DNA from 4 places in the Bacteroides nordii genome. Region 2 is predicted to be linked to each of the others. Evidence: riboswitches for the same ligand, from Rfam matches in the RefSeq annotation. Region 2 holds a riboswitch; each other region holds the start of a gene.
The links. A riboswitch is a leader RNA that binds a small molecule or an ion and turns the genes downstream of it on or off. The one in region 2 is predicted to bind cobalamin.

Region 1 (3,278 bases), 590 kb from region 2:
GACAGTACGACATGTACATGTGGAGCAGTGAAACATGTACATGTAAAACAAGGCTGCTCACCGGGAAAAGGAACGTTCCTTTCTGAGAAAAACAAAGTACGACACCGGGCAACGGTGACGATGTCGTTTAGGGGCACTTCCGCTACCGAAAAGATATACCCATAATCTTCGTTACTATTCAGATATGAATCTATTTACGATTAGACGATTTACGATTGGGATTACTCCGTTTCTGACAGCGCTGAAACAAGCTTTTAAAAGAGTAACTTCAATCGTACATCGTAAATCGTCTAATCGTAAATAGATTCATATCTGAGCAAGTACCCTTATTATCCATTTTTAAACTGCCACCAGGAAAATGTTTTAGAAAAATAGAGTACCTTTACGGCCGAAAGCTAAAATGTGCAACATTGGATAATCATCGATATACTCATGGCGAAGAACTCGCTAATACACTCAGTCACGCTGCCGGAATTTTGCTGGGAGTTATAGCCGGATACTTCCTGCTGGTAAAAGCGGCTACCGGTAGTGAGCCGAACTGGGCAGTTACCTGCATTGCAGTCTATCTGGCAGGTATGTTATCGTCCTATATCAGTTCAACCTGGTATCATGCTTCCAGACCGGGACCGAGAAAAGAATTGTTGCGTAAATTTGACCACGGAGCTATCTACCTGCATATCGCAGGCACTTATACCCCATTTACACTATTGGTGATGCGGCATGCCGGCGGATGGGGATGGGGAATTTTCACCTTCGTATGGCTCTCCGCACTTGCAGGTTTTATTCTGAGTTTCAAGAAACTGAAAGAACACAGTAACCTCGAAACATGTTGTTACATTGGAATGGGTGCTGCTATCCTAATAGCCCTGAAACCACTAATGAACTGTCTTTCGGAGATGGGAGCTTCACCTGCTTTCTGGTGGTTGATAGGTGGAGGTGCATCTTACATCATCGGTGCAGTATTCTATTCTCTTCGTAAACCTTATATGCATTCAGTATTCCATCTCTTCTGCCTGGGAGGTAGCGTAGGGCATATTATAGCAATCTGGATGGTCTTATAAATCTTAAAAGTTTTCCGTTTTGGAAAACTTTCTGTATCAGGAAGAAAGAAAAGTTTCCCGAAATTTAATGTTAAAAGCCTTTATACCTATAAGTAAATCTCTTATCTTTGTCCCGGTTCCGGAACTAAAAAGAGGTTTAGTCACAAGGGAACGCTGTGCAAATCGGCGACAGTACCCGCTGCTGTAATTCTCTGAGAATCCGCACATTATGTCACTGCGTTTTATGCGTGGGAAGGCGTGCGAAGGAGGGATAAGTCAGAAGACCGGCCGGAACCAATGGACAATTAACAATGGACAATTGACAGTTGACAATTGACAGTTGGCAGTGAGCGATTACTGTTTATCCGATTTTAATTGCCGCCTATATTTTTATTAACCACTCAGTTGTCAAACGTCAACTGCCTTTTGGTCAGCCAAAAACTGTCAATTGTCAATTGTCCACTGTCAACTGAACAAAGCTTTCGGGAGTTAAAGTTATGAACTACGCTGAAATTTGTATCATCAAACGTGATGGTAAAAGAGAAGATTTCTCTATTAGTAAAATTAAGAACGCTATAACCAAAGCGTTCAGTGCCTCCGGCATCACCGAAGAGCAGCAGCTCGTGGCTGACATTACCATGAATGTCATCAGCCGTTTTTCCAATCCCACTATTACTGTAGAAGAGATTCAGGATCTGGTAGAAAAAGAATTAATGAAAGTACGGCCCGAAGTAGCCAAAAAGTACATTATCTACCGCGAATGGCGTAATACAGAACGTGATAAAAAAACTCAAATGAAACACGTAATGGATGGTATTGTAGCCATTGACAAAAACGATGTAAATCTGAGCAATGCAAATATGAGCAGTCACACTCCGGCAGGTCAGATGATGACCTTTGCATCGGAAGTGACCAAAGACTATACATATAAATACCTGTTACCCAAACGATTTGCAGAAGCACACCAGTTGGGCGACATTCACATCCACGATCTGGATTATTATCCGACAAAGACGACGACCTGTATTCAGTATGATATGGACGACCTCTTCGAGCGCGGGTTCCGTACCAAAAACGGAAGTATCCGTACTCCACAAAGCATACAAAGCTATGCAACACTCGCCACTATCATCTTTCAGACCAACCAGAATGAGCAGCATGGCGGACAAGCAATCCCTGCATTCGACTTCTTCATGGCGAAGGGAGTAAGCAAATCATTCCGCAAGCATCTGAGTTCATTCATCAGTTTCTACGTTGCAATGGAAAGCAACACAGCTGTAGAAGAAAAAGCGATCCGCGCATTAATAGAAGAACACCTTCCTTCTATCAAAACCAGTGAACTAGAACGCGAAACACTGCGTATGGCGCTAACCGCTCTGCAGATCAATATAGACAAAGAACATCTGGCACGAGTCATAGAAAAAGCTTACTTTCAGACTCGCAAAGATACGCACCAGGCTATGGAAGGCTTTATTCACAACCTCAACACAATGCATTCACGTGGAGGCAACCAGGTGGTGTTCAGTTCTATAAATTACGGAACAGATACTTCTGCCGAAGGGCGCATGGTGATTGAAGAACTACTGACAGCCACTATCGAAGGGCTCGGTACCCGCGGAGAAGTACCGGTATTCCCCATTCAGATATTTAAGGTAAAAAACGGAGTATCTTACTCAGAAGAAGATTATCAAAAGGCAATGAGTGATTTTGAAGCAGCAGAGGAAGGGCGCATGACTTTCAGTGCTCCCAACTTCGACCTTTTTCTGAAAGCCTGCCGTACAACAGCCAAGGCACTATTCCCCAATTTTATGTTCCTGGATGCACCGTTCAACCAAAACGAGAAATGGGATGCCAACGATCCGAAACGTTATCGCTATGAATTGGCAACAATGGGTTGTCGTACACGCGTATTTGAGAATGTTGTCGGAGAAAAATCTTCATTAGGACGCGGAAATCTCTCATTCACCACTCTGAATATGCCCCGCTTAGCTATTGAGGCACGCATTAAGGCAGAAAATATCATTGAAGACAAGCGTAATACGGATGCCATTGAGATGAAAGCCAAAGAGATTTTCCTGGAATCAGTACATGAGATGGCCACTTTAGTAGCCGATCAGCTCTATGCCCGTTATCAATATCAGCGCACTGCTCTGGCACGCCAGTTCCCGTTTATGATGGGCAATGACGTATGGAAAGGAGGCGGCAACCTGAATCCAAACGAAGAGGTAGGCGATGTAT
Region 2 (3,278 bases):
GGCTACTGATATCCCACAAGACAGTATTAAAACATTCACCTTACCCGCTATCCCCGCTATGCTGAATACTCCGGAATTAAGGGCTGATTTTCTGGTACGCCATTATTGGGATAATGTCAACTTTGCAGATACTAACTATATTCATCATCCGGACATCACCGAACAAGCCTGGGCTGATTATTGCGACATTCTGAATCATGTACCCCTGAGAACAGCACAGGAGGTCATGAAAGAAACAATCCAGAAAACGGAAGTAGAAAGAAAGATGTTTGACCACATCACCGAATTAGCAGACAAATATCTCTACGATCCAAACTCACCGTTGCGAAATGAAGAGTTTTATATTCCGGTATTGGAAGCAATGGTAGCCTCTCCTATCCTGAGTGAAACTGAAAAGATTCGCCCACAGGCTCGATTGGAACTCGCACAAAAAAACCGTGTAGGTACAAAAGCACTTGACTTTACGTATACATTAGCATCGGGCGCACAAGGTACGCTCTATCAGATAAAATCCGACTACACCCTCCTATTCATCAACAATCCCGGTTGCCATGCCTGTACGGAAACAATAGAAGCATTGAAAAGTATTCCCATGGTAAGCGAATTGATAAAAAAGAAAAAATTAACCATTCTCTCTCTTTATCCTGACGAGGAACTGGATGAATGGAGAAAACACCGTAGTGAATTCCCTGCCGAATGGATTAACGGATATGATAAATCATTCACCATCAAAACAAAAAATCTCTACGACCTGAAAGCCATTCCAACCCTTTATCTACTGGATGCCAACAAAAAGGTATTACTGAAAGATGCTACAATACAGGCTATCTATGATAATTTGCCAATGCAATAATTAATGTGCCAATGTGTTAATATGCCAATGTGCCAATTGGCTGCGCTGCCACGCCGCATGGTAATTGGCACATTGGCATATTGACACATTGGCATATTACCACATTATTTTTGTTATTCTGAATTTTCTTCCTATCTTTGCCGTGCATTGGTTCGCAACCTCTTCTTATTCGGAAGAATGCGATTAAAAGGGAATCAGGTGTAAATCCTGAACAGTCCCGCTGCTGTAAGTTCCAATGAATTATGTTATGAACAACTACCACTTTAGCCACTGGGGAAATCCTGGGAAGGCGTTCGTAACAGGAACAAGTCAGAAGACCTGCCATGCTATCTTTTTTCATTGCTTTCGAGGAAAAAGCGTTGAGTCTAATGAGCCGGATAAGTTCTATCCATCATTTCATTCACCACTCTGATTCAGAGAAAGTATATTTTTTTAATAAACTCTGCCAAGTTTATTTATATGTCCGGCCGAAGGGATTTCGCCCGGACATTTTAATGCAAAACTAATGAGATGAACAAATTGAGACAGATCATTAAGTATAAACTCTGGGGTACAGTTACCTGCTACCTTTTCTATATTCCTCTGCTTTCTGCGCAGCAGCAAAAAGTGGATACCACACATATTTATTCGATCCCCGAAGTGATTGTTGCCGACCGCTACCAGACACGGGAAATACGTTCGACAGCTCCCATACAAGTTTTTTCTAAAGAAGAACTTAAAAACCTGCATGCATTACAGGTTTCTGATGCAGTGAAACATTTCGCAGGAGTAACCATCAAAGATTATGGTGGTATCGGAGGACTGAAAACCATATCTCTACGTAGCCTGGGAGCACAGCATACAGCCATAGGATATGACGGTATTACTTTAACGGATTGTCAAACGGGACAAATTGATATCGGACGTTTCTCATTAGACAATGTAGACCGGTTATCGCTCAGCAATGGACAAAGCGACAACATATTCCAACCTGCACGCTTTTTTGCATCCGCAGGGTTACTGAATATCCAGACGTTGACTCCACGATTCAATGACAATAAAAAAACAAACATCAGTGGTTCTTTTAAAACCGGCTCGTGGGGGCTGGTCAATCCTTCTCTGATGATAGAGCAAAAAATAAGTAAGAAATGGGCGTTCTCTGCCAATAGCGAATGGATGTCAGCAGATGGGCAATATCCTTTCACACTCTATTATGGTGATAAAAATGACATGACTTCCCGCGAGAAAAGAAGGAATACACAGGTGGAAAACTTACGTGCCGAAGCCGGACTATTCGGAAACTTCTCTGCAACAGAACAGTGGCGGATGAAAGCATATTACTATCAATCATCACGCGGATTGCCCAATGCCACTTCACTGTATTATGACTACGCGGCACAGCACTTATGGGATAAGAACGTTTTTGTGCAAAGCCAGTACAAAAAGGAATTTAACCGCCAATGGGTGTTCCAGACCTCAGCAAAATGGAACTGGAGTTACCAGCGTTATCTGGACCCTACTTACAATAACTCAGAAGGTAAACAGGATAACAGTTATTATCAGCAGGAATACTATCTGTCAGCATCGGCACTCTTCCGGGCGTTGGACAATCTTTCGTTTTCACTCTCTACAGACGGAAGTATCAATACCCTTAATGCCAACCTGCACGAATTCGCCTATCCTACACGTTACTCATGGCTGACGGTAATAGCCGGAAAATACGTAAATGAATGGTTGACGCTTTCAGCTTCGGCACTCGCTACAGTGATTAATGAAAAAACTCAGCAAGGAGCCAGTGCAGGCAATCACCGTAAACTAACTCCCTATGTAAGTGCTTCATTCAAGCCTCTCAGCAGCGAGGAATTCCGAATTCGCTTTTTCTATAAGGACATTTTCCGCCTGCCCAACTTCAACGATTTATATTATGGCGAAGTAGGCAATATCGATTTACGCCCGGAGAATACCCGGCAATACAATATCGGCGTTACATATAACAGAGCTATCTCTGAGTTCCTCCCCTATCTCTCTGTAACCATAGATGCCTATTATAATAAGGTGTCGGACAAGATCATCGCTACCCCCACAAAAGATATCTTTGTGTGGAGCATGACCAATCTGGGAAAAGTAGAAATAAAAGGAGTGGATGTCACCGGAAACATAGTATTACAACCGATGGAGAAACTGCGTATCAATCTCTCCGGAAACTATACTTACCAGCGCGCACTGGATGTGACCGATCCGGTAAATGAACCTCAAAAAAGAACTTACAAGCACCAGATTGCTTATACGCCCCGTGTATCAGGTTCGGGACAAGCGGGAATAGAAACACCCTGGATTAATTTCTCGTACGCATTACTCTTTTCCGGGAAACGCTACACACAAGGAGAAAATATAAGTACGAACCGTCTGGATGGTTATAGCGATCATAGCCTTTCGGCAAGCCGTG
Region 3 (3,278 bases), 520 kb from region 2:
GTCACAGGAGTAAACAGTTCACTGACAGCAGGATATAGCGTTTTTACAGACAATAGCCAGATAGCAGTGAGCAATACACTATAAATAATGACTCTGCCAACAATGTTTTTTAATAGTTTCTTCCAATCACTATCGTGATTCACAGTCTTTTTACCGGAAGCATAACGAGCTAACATTTCCTGAACTTTGGGTGGTAATACTTTATAAAGCCATTCGGCAAAAGGATTTGCCAGGCGAATAAAATAGGGAGTAGTGAAAGTTGTAATAACAGATACAGCCACAATAATCGGAGAAATAAACGGATCAAGTACTTTGAGAGAAACACCTAAGCCGGCAATGATAAAAGCGAATTCTCCGATTTGTGCCAAACTGAACCCGGATTTGATGGAAATATTCAGTGACTCTCCCGACAAAAGAACACCCAATGAAGAGAATATGGCTTTACCGATAATGGTGACCAGTGTAATAATAATAACCGGCCAGGCATATTCAACCAATACAGCCGGATTGACCAACATACCGACAGACACAAAGAAGATTGCTCCAAAGAGATCTTTCACCGGTTGTATAATATGCTCAATATGTTCCGCCTCAATCGTTTCAGCTAAAATAGAACCCATAATAAACGCACCTAAAGCTGCCGAGAATCCGGTATAGGTAGCCAGCACTACCATTCCCAAACAAAGCCCGAGAGAAACAATCAGAAGTGTTTCGTTATTCATCAGCTTCTTTGCTTTTTTCAGGAAAGCCGGAAGGATAAAAATACCGATAAGAAACCACAGTATCAGGAAGAAAACAACCTTAAGCACACTTACCAACAACTCTTCACCCACAAAATCTTTGCTTACTGCCATCGTAGAAAGAAGAACCATCATCAGAATAGCAATCAGATCCTCCACAACCAGTGTACCGAATACAATACCTGTAAACCGCTGGCTACGCAACCCTAAATCATCGAAAGCCTTGATAATAATGGTAGTGGATGACATAGACAGCATTCCACCCAGAAAAATAGAATTCATGGTACCCCATCCCAGCAGATATCCCACCATATAACCTATCAGCAACATACTGATAACTTCAGTAGTTGCCGTGATAAAGGCTGTTGACCCCACATTGATAAGTTTCTTGAAACTAAACTCCAGACCGAGAGCAAAAAGCAGAAACACAACTCCTATTTCGGCCCAGATATTAACATTTGCTATATCCCCTACAGTAGGGAAAATATGGACATAAGGACCAGCCAGTAATCCGGCAACAATATAGCCTAAAACTAAAGGTTGCTTTAACCATTTAAACAATAAAGTTATAATACTTGCGGATATCAATATCAGTGCAAGGTCGGCAATCAAAGTTGGTAAATGCGACATGAAATGTATTTTTATAGGTTTTTATTTTGCATAAGGTCACGTACCTCATTTAAAACAACAAAAAAAGAGGGCATTGTGTTTCAACTGTCAGGCTTTTACACCTGCTTTTTTATTCAGACTGCACAAAAAGTAAACTTTCGTGCAAAAAAGATTCGTCCTATTCAATAATTCTCTATATTTGCGCACGATTTGGTTCGGAATCCGTGGTCAACGGATGAAGATTAAAAGGGAATCGGGTGTAACTCCCGGACAGTCCCGCTGCTGTGAAGCTCTATAGAACATCTTATAAATTAACCAGATTCGCGCCACTGACGGAGGTAAAAAATCCATCGGGAAGGCCTGTAAGATGAGAGTCAGTCAGAAGACCTGCCAGTCAAAATTTATACTTTCTCACCTCGTGGGTTAGGAAAGAAAGTATCGCCGTTTAGCCCCAAATCTTAGAAATACTGTGTTTTCACCGGGTGGAGTGTGTCCACAGGGTGGAAAAGCACTAATACGTATATGCATTTAATTGAGAAATGAATATGATAAAAAGAATCTTAGTTGCCAATCGCGGAGAAATAGCCGTGAGAGTAATGCGCTCCTGTCGGGAAATGGAAATAGCAAGTATCGCTGTTTTCTCAGAAGCAGACCGCACCGCAAAGCATGTGCTCTATGCCGATGAAGCTTATTGCATCGGTCCGGCCGCATCAAAAGAGAGTTATCTGAATATAGAAAAGATCCTTGAAGTGGCGAAGATGTGCCATGCAGATGCCATACATCCGGGATATGGCTTCTTATCGGAAAATGCCACATTCGCCCGCCGTTGCCAGGAAGAAGGGATCATCTTTATCGGTCCGAATCCGGAAACGATGGAGGCAATGGGAGATAAAATTGCTGCCCGTATCAAAATGATTGAAGCGGGCGTTCCGGTAGTTCCAGGTACGCAGGAAAACCTGAAAAGCGTGGAAGAAGCCGTAGAACTGTGCAACCAAATAGGCTATCCGGTAATGCTGAAAGCTTCTATGGGCGGTGGCGGAAAAGGGATGCGACTGATCCACAATGCTAATGAAGTAGAAGAAGCCTACACTACAGCCAAAAGCGAATCGCTCTCCTCATTTGGAGACGATACCGTATATCTGGAGAAATTCGTTGAGGAACCACATCACATTGAATTTCAGATTCTGGGTGATAAACACGGAAATGTAATTCATCTATGTGAACGTGAATGTTCCGTACAACGCCGTAACCAGAAAATCGTAGAAGAAAGTCCTTCGGTATTTATAACCCCCGAATTACGCAAAGATATGGGCGAAAAGGCAGTAGCTGCCGCCAAAGCCGTCAACTATATCGGTGCAGGAACAATTGAGTTTCTGGTAGACAAACACCGCAACTACTACTTCTTAGAAATGAATACCCGCTTGCAAGTAGAACATCCGATTACAGAGGAAGTTGTGGGAGTAGACCTGGTAAAAGAGCAAATCAAAGTAGCAGATAATCAGGTGTTGAAGTTAAAACAAGAGGATATCAAACAACGCGGACACGCCATTGAATGTCGTATCTGCGCAGAAGACACCGAAATGAACTTCATGCCCAGTCCGGGAGTGATCAAACAGATTACTGAACCAAACGGCATCGGTGTACGCATTGATAGCTACGTATACGAAGGATATGAGATCCCTATCTACTATGATCCGATGATTGGTAAACTGATTGTATGGGCTACCACCCGCGAATACGCCATTGAGCGCATGCGCCGGGTACTCCACGAATACAAACTGACAGGAGTGAAAAACAACATCAGTTACCTGCGTTGTATCATGGATACTGCCGACTTTGTAGAAGGGCATTATGACACCGGTTTTATTGCAAAGAATGGCGAAGCACTGCAAAAGTGTATCACCCACACCAGCGAACGTTCTGAAAAGA
Region 4 (3,278 bases), 330 kb from region 2:
ATTGCAATTTTCCAGTTATTGTCCAGTTATGAGGGAACTGACAGGTAGCCATGGCATTAGCATCTATTCCACGAATGTCTACTTTGCCTAAATTGAGAGTTGTCCAACGGAATTGCGGTCCTTGAGGCCATGATATAATTTTGTCTGTTACATAATTATAGTAGGCATCTGCTCCGATACGGAAATAGTTAAATGTTTTATTTTTACGGGTGAGTTCATAAGTTATTCCCACATTATATTGAGTTACTGTTTCAGGACGTAAAGCAGCATTTCCCATGTCCGTGTAATAGAGGTCATTAAATGTGGGCATACGGTAAGCTGTTTTATAAAAAGCTCTGAATATCAATTCGTGTTTTTTGAATGGTTGATAGGAGAGGAACAAACCGGGAGTGAGTTTCTTTTTATTAGGCGCTTTGTCAACTTGGTGGGCTTTTTCGTCAACAAAAGTCCCCAAAATACTGGCTTGCATTTTTAAACGGTCTGCCAGAGTAAATGCTGTAGCAAGTGATAGCCAATGAGTCCCACGGGTAGCTGCGTTGGAAATGTGTTCCATATTAACATCTTTAGCGGTGTCGAATACTTCTAAATCATTCCATTGAAAATCGTAGGATAAAGAAACGTCCCAGTTCGGATTAAGCGAATATTTGTTAGCCCATGACAGATACATTTCTTTTTGCTTATAAACATTGTTAGTTAGTTTGAGTAATATATCATTGTTTACATAACGTGTAAAATCATAGGCGTATTTAATATTGACACGGGTGCTGAGTTTAGGCAAGATATCTTGTTGATAAGTTCCTTGTGCGAACGAATTTCGATCCCATAATCGTTCTCCCCGTTTCCATACATTATTCACAATAGCTCCCGGAACTCCTCGTTCGGAAGTATAATGGTAAGCGAAAACACTCCATTTTCCTGTGTCGAATGTTCCATATAATCCGATATCCATTCGCATGGCATCCAGATCGCTGTTATGGCGGACAGCGGTGGTGTCATAAGCAAGCTCTCCTGCCGGAGTAACACGTCGGTACCGGAAACTGTATTTTCCACTTGAACTTATCCATTCGGCACTGATACTTGAACTTACTTTATCGTTGATTTTATGTTCGTAAAGGATAGCAGGATTGACAAGGCCGTAAGAGCCAGCTTTTAGCTTGGCTATCATATGGGCTGTTTCTCCATTATTGAATTTCGGATGGCGGGTGGTGAGATAAATACTTCCGGCAGAACCGAATTCCCGAGCGGATTGGAATATATCACTTTTTTGTCCGTTATACAAAGATACTTCTTCGATATTGTCGAGGGAAAATTTTCCTAAATCAACTTGGCCGTTCTGTGCGTTACCTAACTGTATTCCGTTATAATAAACTCCCATATGGTTGGTCCCCATACTACGGATGTTGATAGTTTTGAGTCCGCCTACACCACCATAATCTTTTATTTGTACTCCAGAAAAATAACGAATAGCGTCTGCAACTGAAAAGCTGTTCAATCGCTGCAATTCTTCTCCTTTTAAAATTTGTGCAGGTATAACTTCCTTATATTTTTTAGCTGTAACCACTACCTCATCCAGTCTTTGTATACTGTCCAGCTTGCTTTGTGCCTTTATGGACAAAACTAAAGTACACATTCCACATAGACACAGGAACCGTTTAAACGTAGTATTTCCCATTAATATATCTATTTGATAGTTATTTTATCCATCAAATAGCTTTAAAGAGTACCAATTATGTATGAATAATCATTTCTGTGACACATCACTCGTGTACAGATGATTGAATCCATAGCTTGTCCTCGAAAGCTATTGAACGTATTGCATGGCAGGTCTTCTGACTCGTTTCCGTAAGTAAACGCCTTCCCAATCGACTTAAAGCCTTTCAGTGGCATGAAGTATGTGTTTACTACGCTTGAATGAAACATACAGCAACGGGACTGTTCAGGATTCTCACCTGATTCCCTTTTAATCATTTTCTCCGAATGCATGGAGAAGATGAACCTATGCGGGGGCAAAGTTAGAAATTAATTGGGTAATAATGAAAGAGAAGGGAGGAAATATTTGTTTGTTCTGAAGGCAGGACTCGAGATATATTCAAAACGTATGGACATGAGTAAAAACCACCACAGAGTAACACAGAGTTCCACAGAGTACTATTTATTTGATGAAACGCGGATTAACACAGATTAAAAGACTATAGTTCTTTATCTTAGATTTGTTTCCCTTTGCGGGAATCTGCAATCATCTGCGTTTCAATAAAGATTTAGACTCTGTGGAACTCCGTGTTACTCTGTGGTGAAATACCATACAATAACGAAGATGATGGCCCTATCTTTTCGATGGCGGAGGTGCCCATAGACGGTATTGTTAGCCTTGCCCGGTGTTGTACTTTGTCTTTCTCAGAAAGGAACGTTCCTTTCCCCGGTGAGCAGCATTGTTTTACATGTACATGTTTCACTGCTTTAGATGTACATGTTTCACAGCTTTACATGTACATGTTTTACTGCTTTACATGTACATCTAAAACAACGTTACATACCGAGGCTTCATACGTTACTCTACGGGAGGGGGCTTTATCAATACCGGAGAAAGAGACGGATGGCAATGACAAACACCATTAGGCTCAAAACTGGATTTATTTACGATTAGACGATTTACGATGTACGATTGGGAGTACTTTGTCTCTGACAGCGCTGAAACAGGCTTTTAAAAGAGTAATCCCAATCGTACATCGTAAATCGTCTAATCGTAAATAAATTCGAAATGAATCGAACTTGCACAGAGTTTTTTATTTGGTGAAACGTGGATGATCGCAGATTAAAAGACTGTTGTTCCTCATCTTATACTTATTGTCCTTTGTGAAAATCTGCGTTCTGCATTTCAATTAGCCATCGCCCGGCGTACCTCCCCGTGCGGGAAGCACCTTAATAGCTTATCACCTTCTGGTATTCGGCTACTGCCATTTTAGCGGCAAGGTGTGCATTAATAAGATTTGAGTGTGCCTGCGTCCATGAAAGCTGGGCCGAAAGAACATCTACCATACTCGCTTTCCCTTCATTATAAGAGAAAGTGGCCAGACTGAGATTTTCTTCTGCCAAATCCATTGTTTCTTGTGCAGTAGTCACTTGATGTTCCGTTTCCGTTAGTTTGGTAAGAGCGGCTGAGAGTTCTTCGCTGATATTATCTGTCACATAACTTTGCTGTAACTTCTGAATACCAATATATGCTTTCTGCTGGCGGTTGGTTTTGAAGCGTGCGCCCCAGCGGAAAACAGGAATGTTCA

Region 1: another riboswitch for cobalamin. It lies ahead of K8P02_RS13355 (anaerobic ribonucleoside triphosphate reductase); the one in region 2 lies ahead of K8P02_RS11140 (TonB-dependent receptor plug domain-containing protein).
Region 3: another riboswitch for cobalamin. It lies ahead of accC (acetyl-CoA carboxylase biotin carboxylase subunit); the one in region 2 lies ahead of K8P02_RS11140 (TonB-dependent receptor plug domain-containing protein).
Region 4: another riboswitch for cobalamin. It lies ahead of K8P02_RS12475 (TonB-dependent receptor); the one in region 2 lies ahead of K8P02_RS11140 (TonB-dependent receptor plug domain-containing protein).

Annotation. Positions count from the first base shown of each region.
Region 1 covers NZ_CP082886.1:3,360,990-3,364,267, forward strand. Annotated here, with positions in the region: gene trhA (PAQR family membrane homeostasis protein TrhA) at 411-1,061, shown strand; cobalamin riboswitch at 1,158-1,347, shown strand; gene K8P02_RS13355 (anaerobic ribonucleoside triphosphate reductase) at 1,538-3,278, shown strand, end outside.
Region 2 covers NZ_CP082886.1:2,767,940-2,771,217, forward strand. Annotated here, with positions in the region: gene K8P02_RS11135 (DUF5106 domain-containing protein) at 1-853, shown strand, start outside; cobalamin riboswitch at 985-1,193, shown strand; gene K8P02_RS11140 (TonB-dependent receptor plug domain-containing protein) at 1,364-3,278, shown strand, end outside.
Region 3 covers NZ_CP082886.1:3,290,184-3,293,461, forward strand. Annotated here, with positions in the region: gene K8P02_RS13120 (cation:proton antiporter) at 1-1,370, opposite strand, end outside; cobalamin riboswitch at 1,544-1,758, shown strand; gene accC (acetyl-CoA carboxylase biotin carboxylase subunit) at 1,895-3,278, shown strand, end outside.
Region 4 covers NZ_CP082886.1:3,098,549-3,101,826, reverse strand. Annotated here, with positions in the region: gene K8P02_RS12475 (TonB-dependent receptor) at 1-1,672, opposite strand, end outside; cobalamin riboswitch at 1,803-2,016, opposite strand; gene K8P02_RS12470 (TolC family protein) at 2,920-3,278, opposite strand, start outside.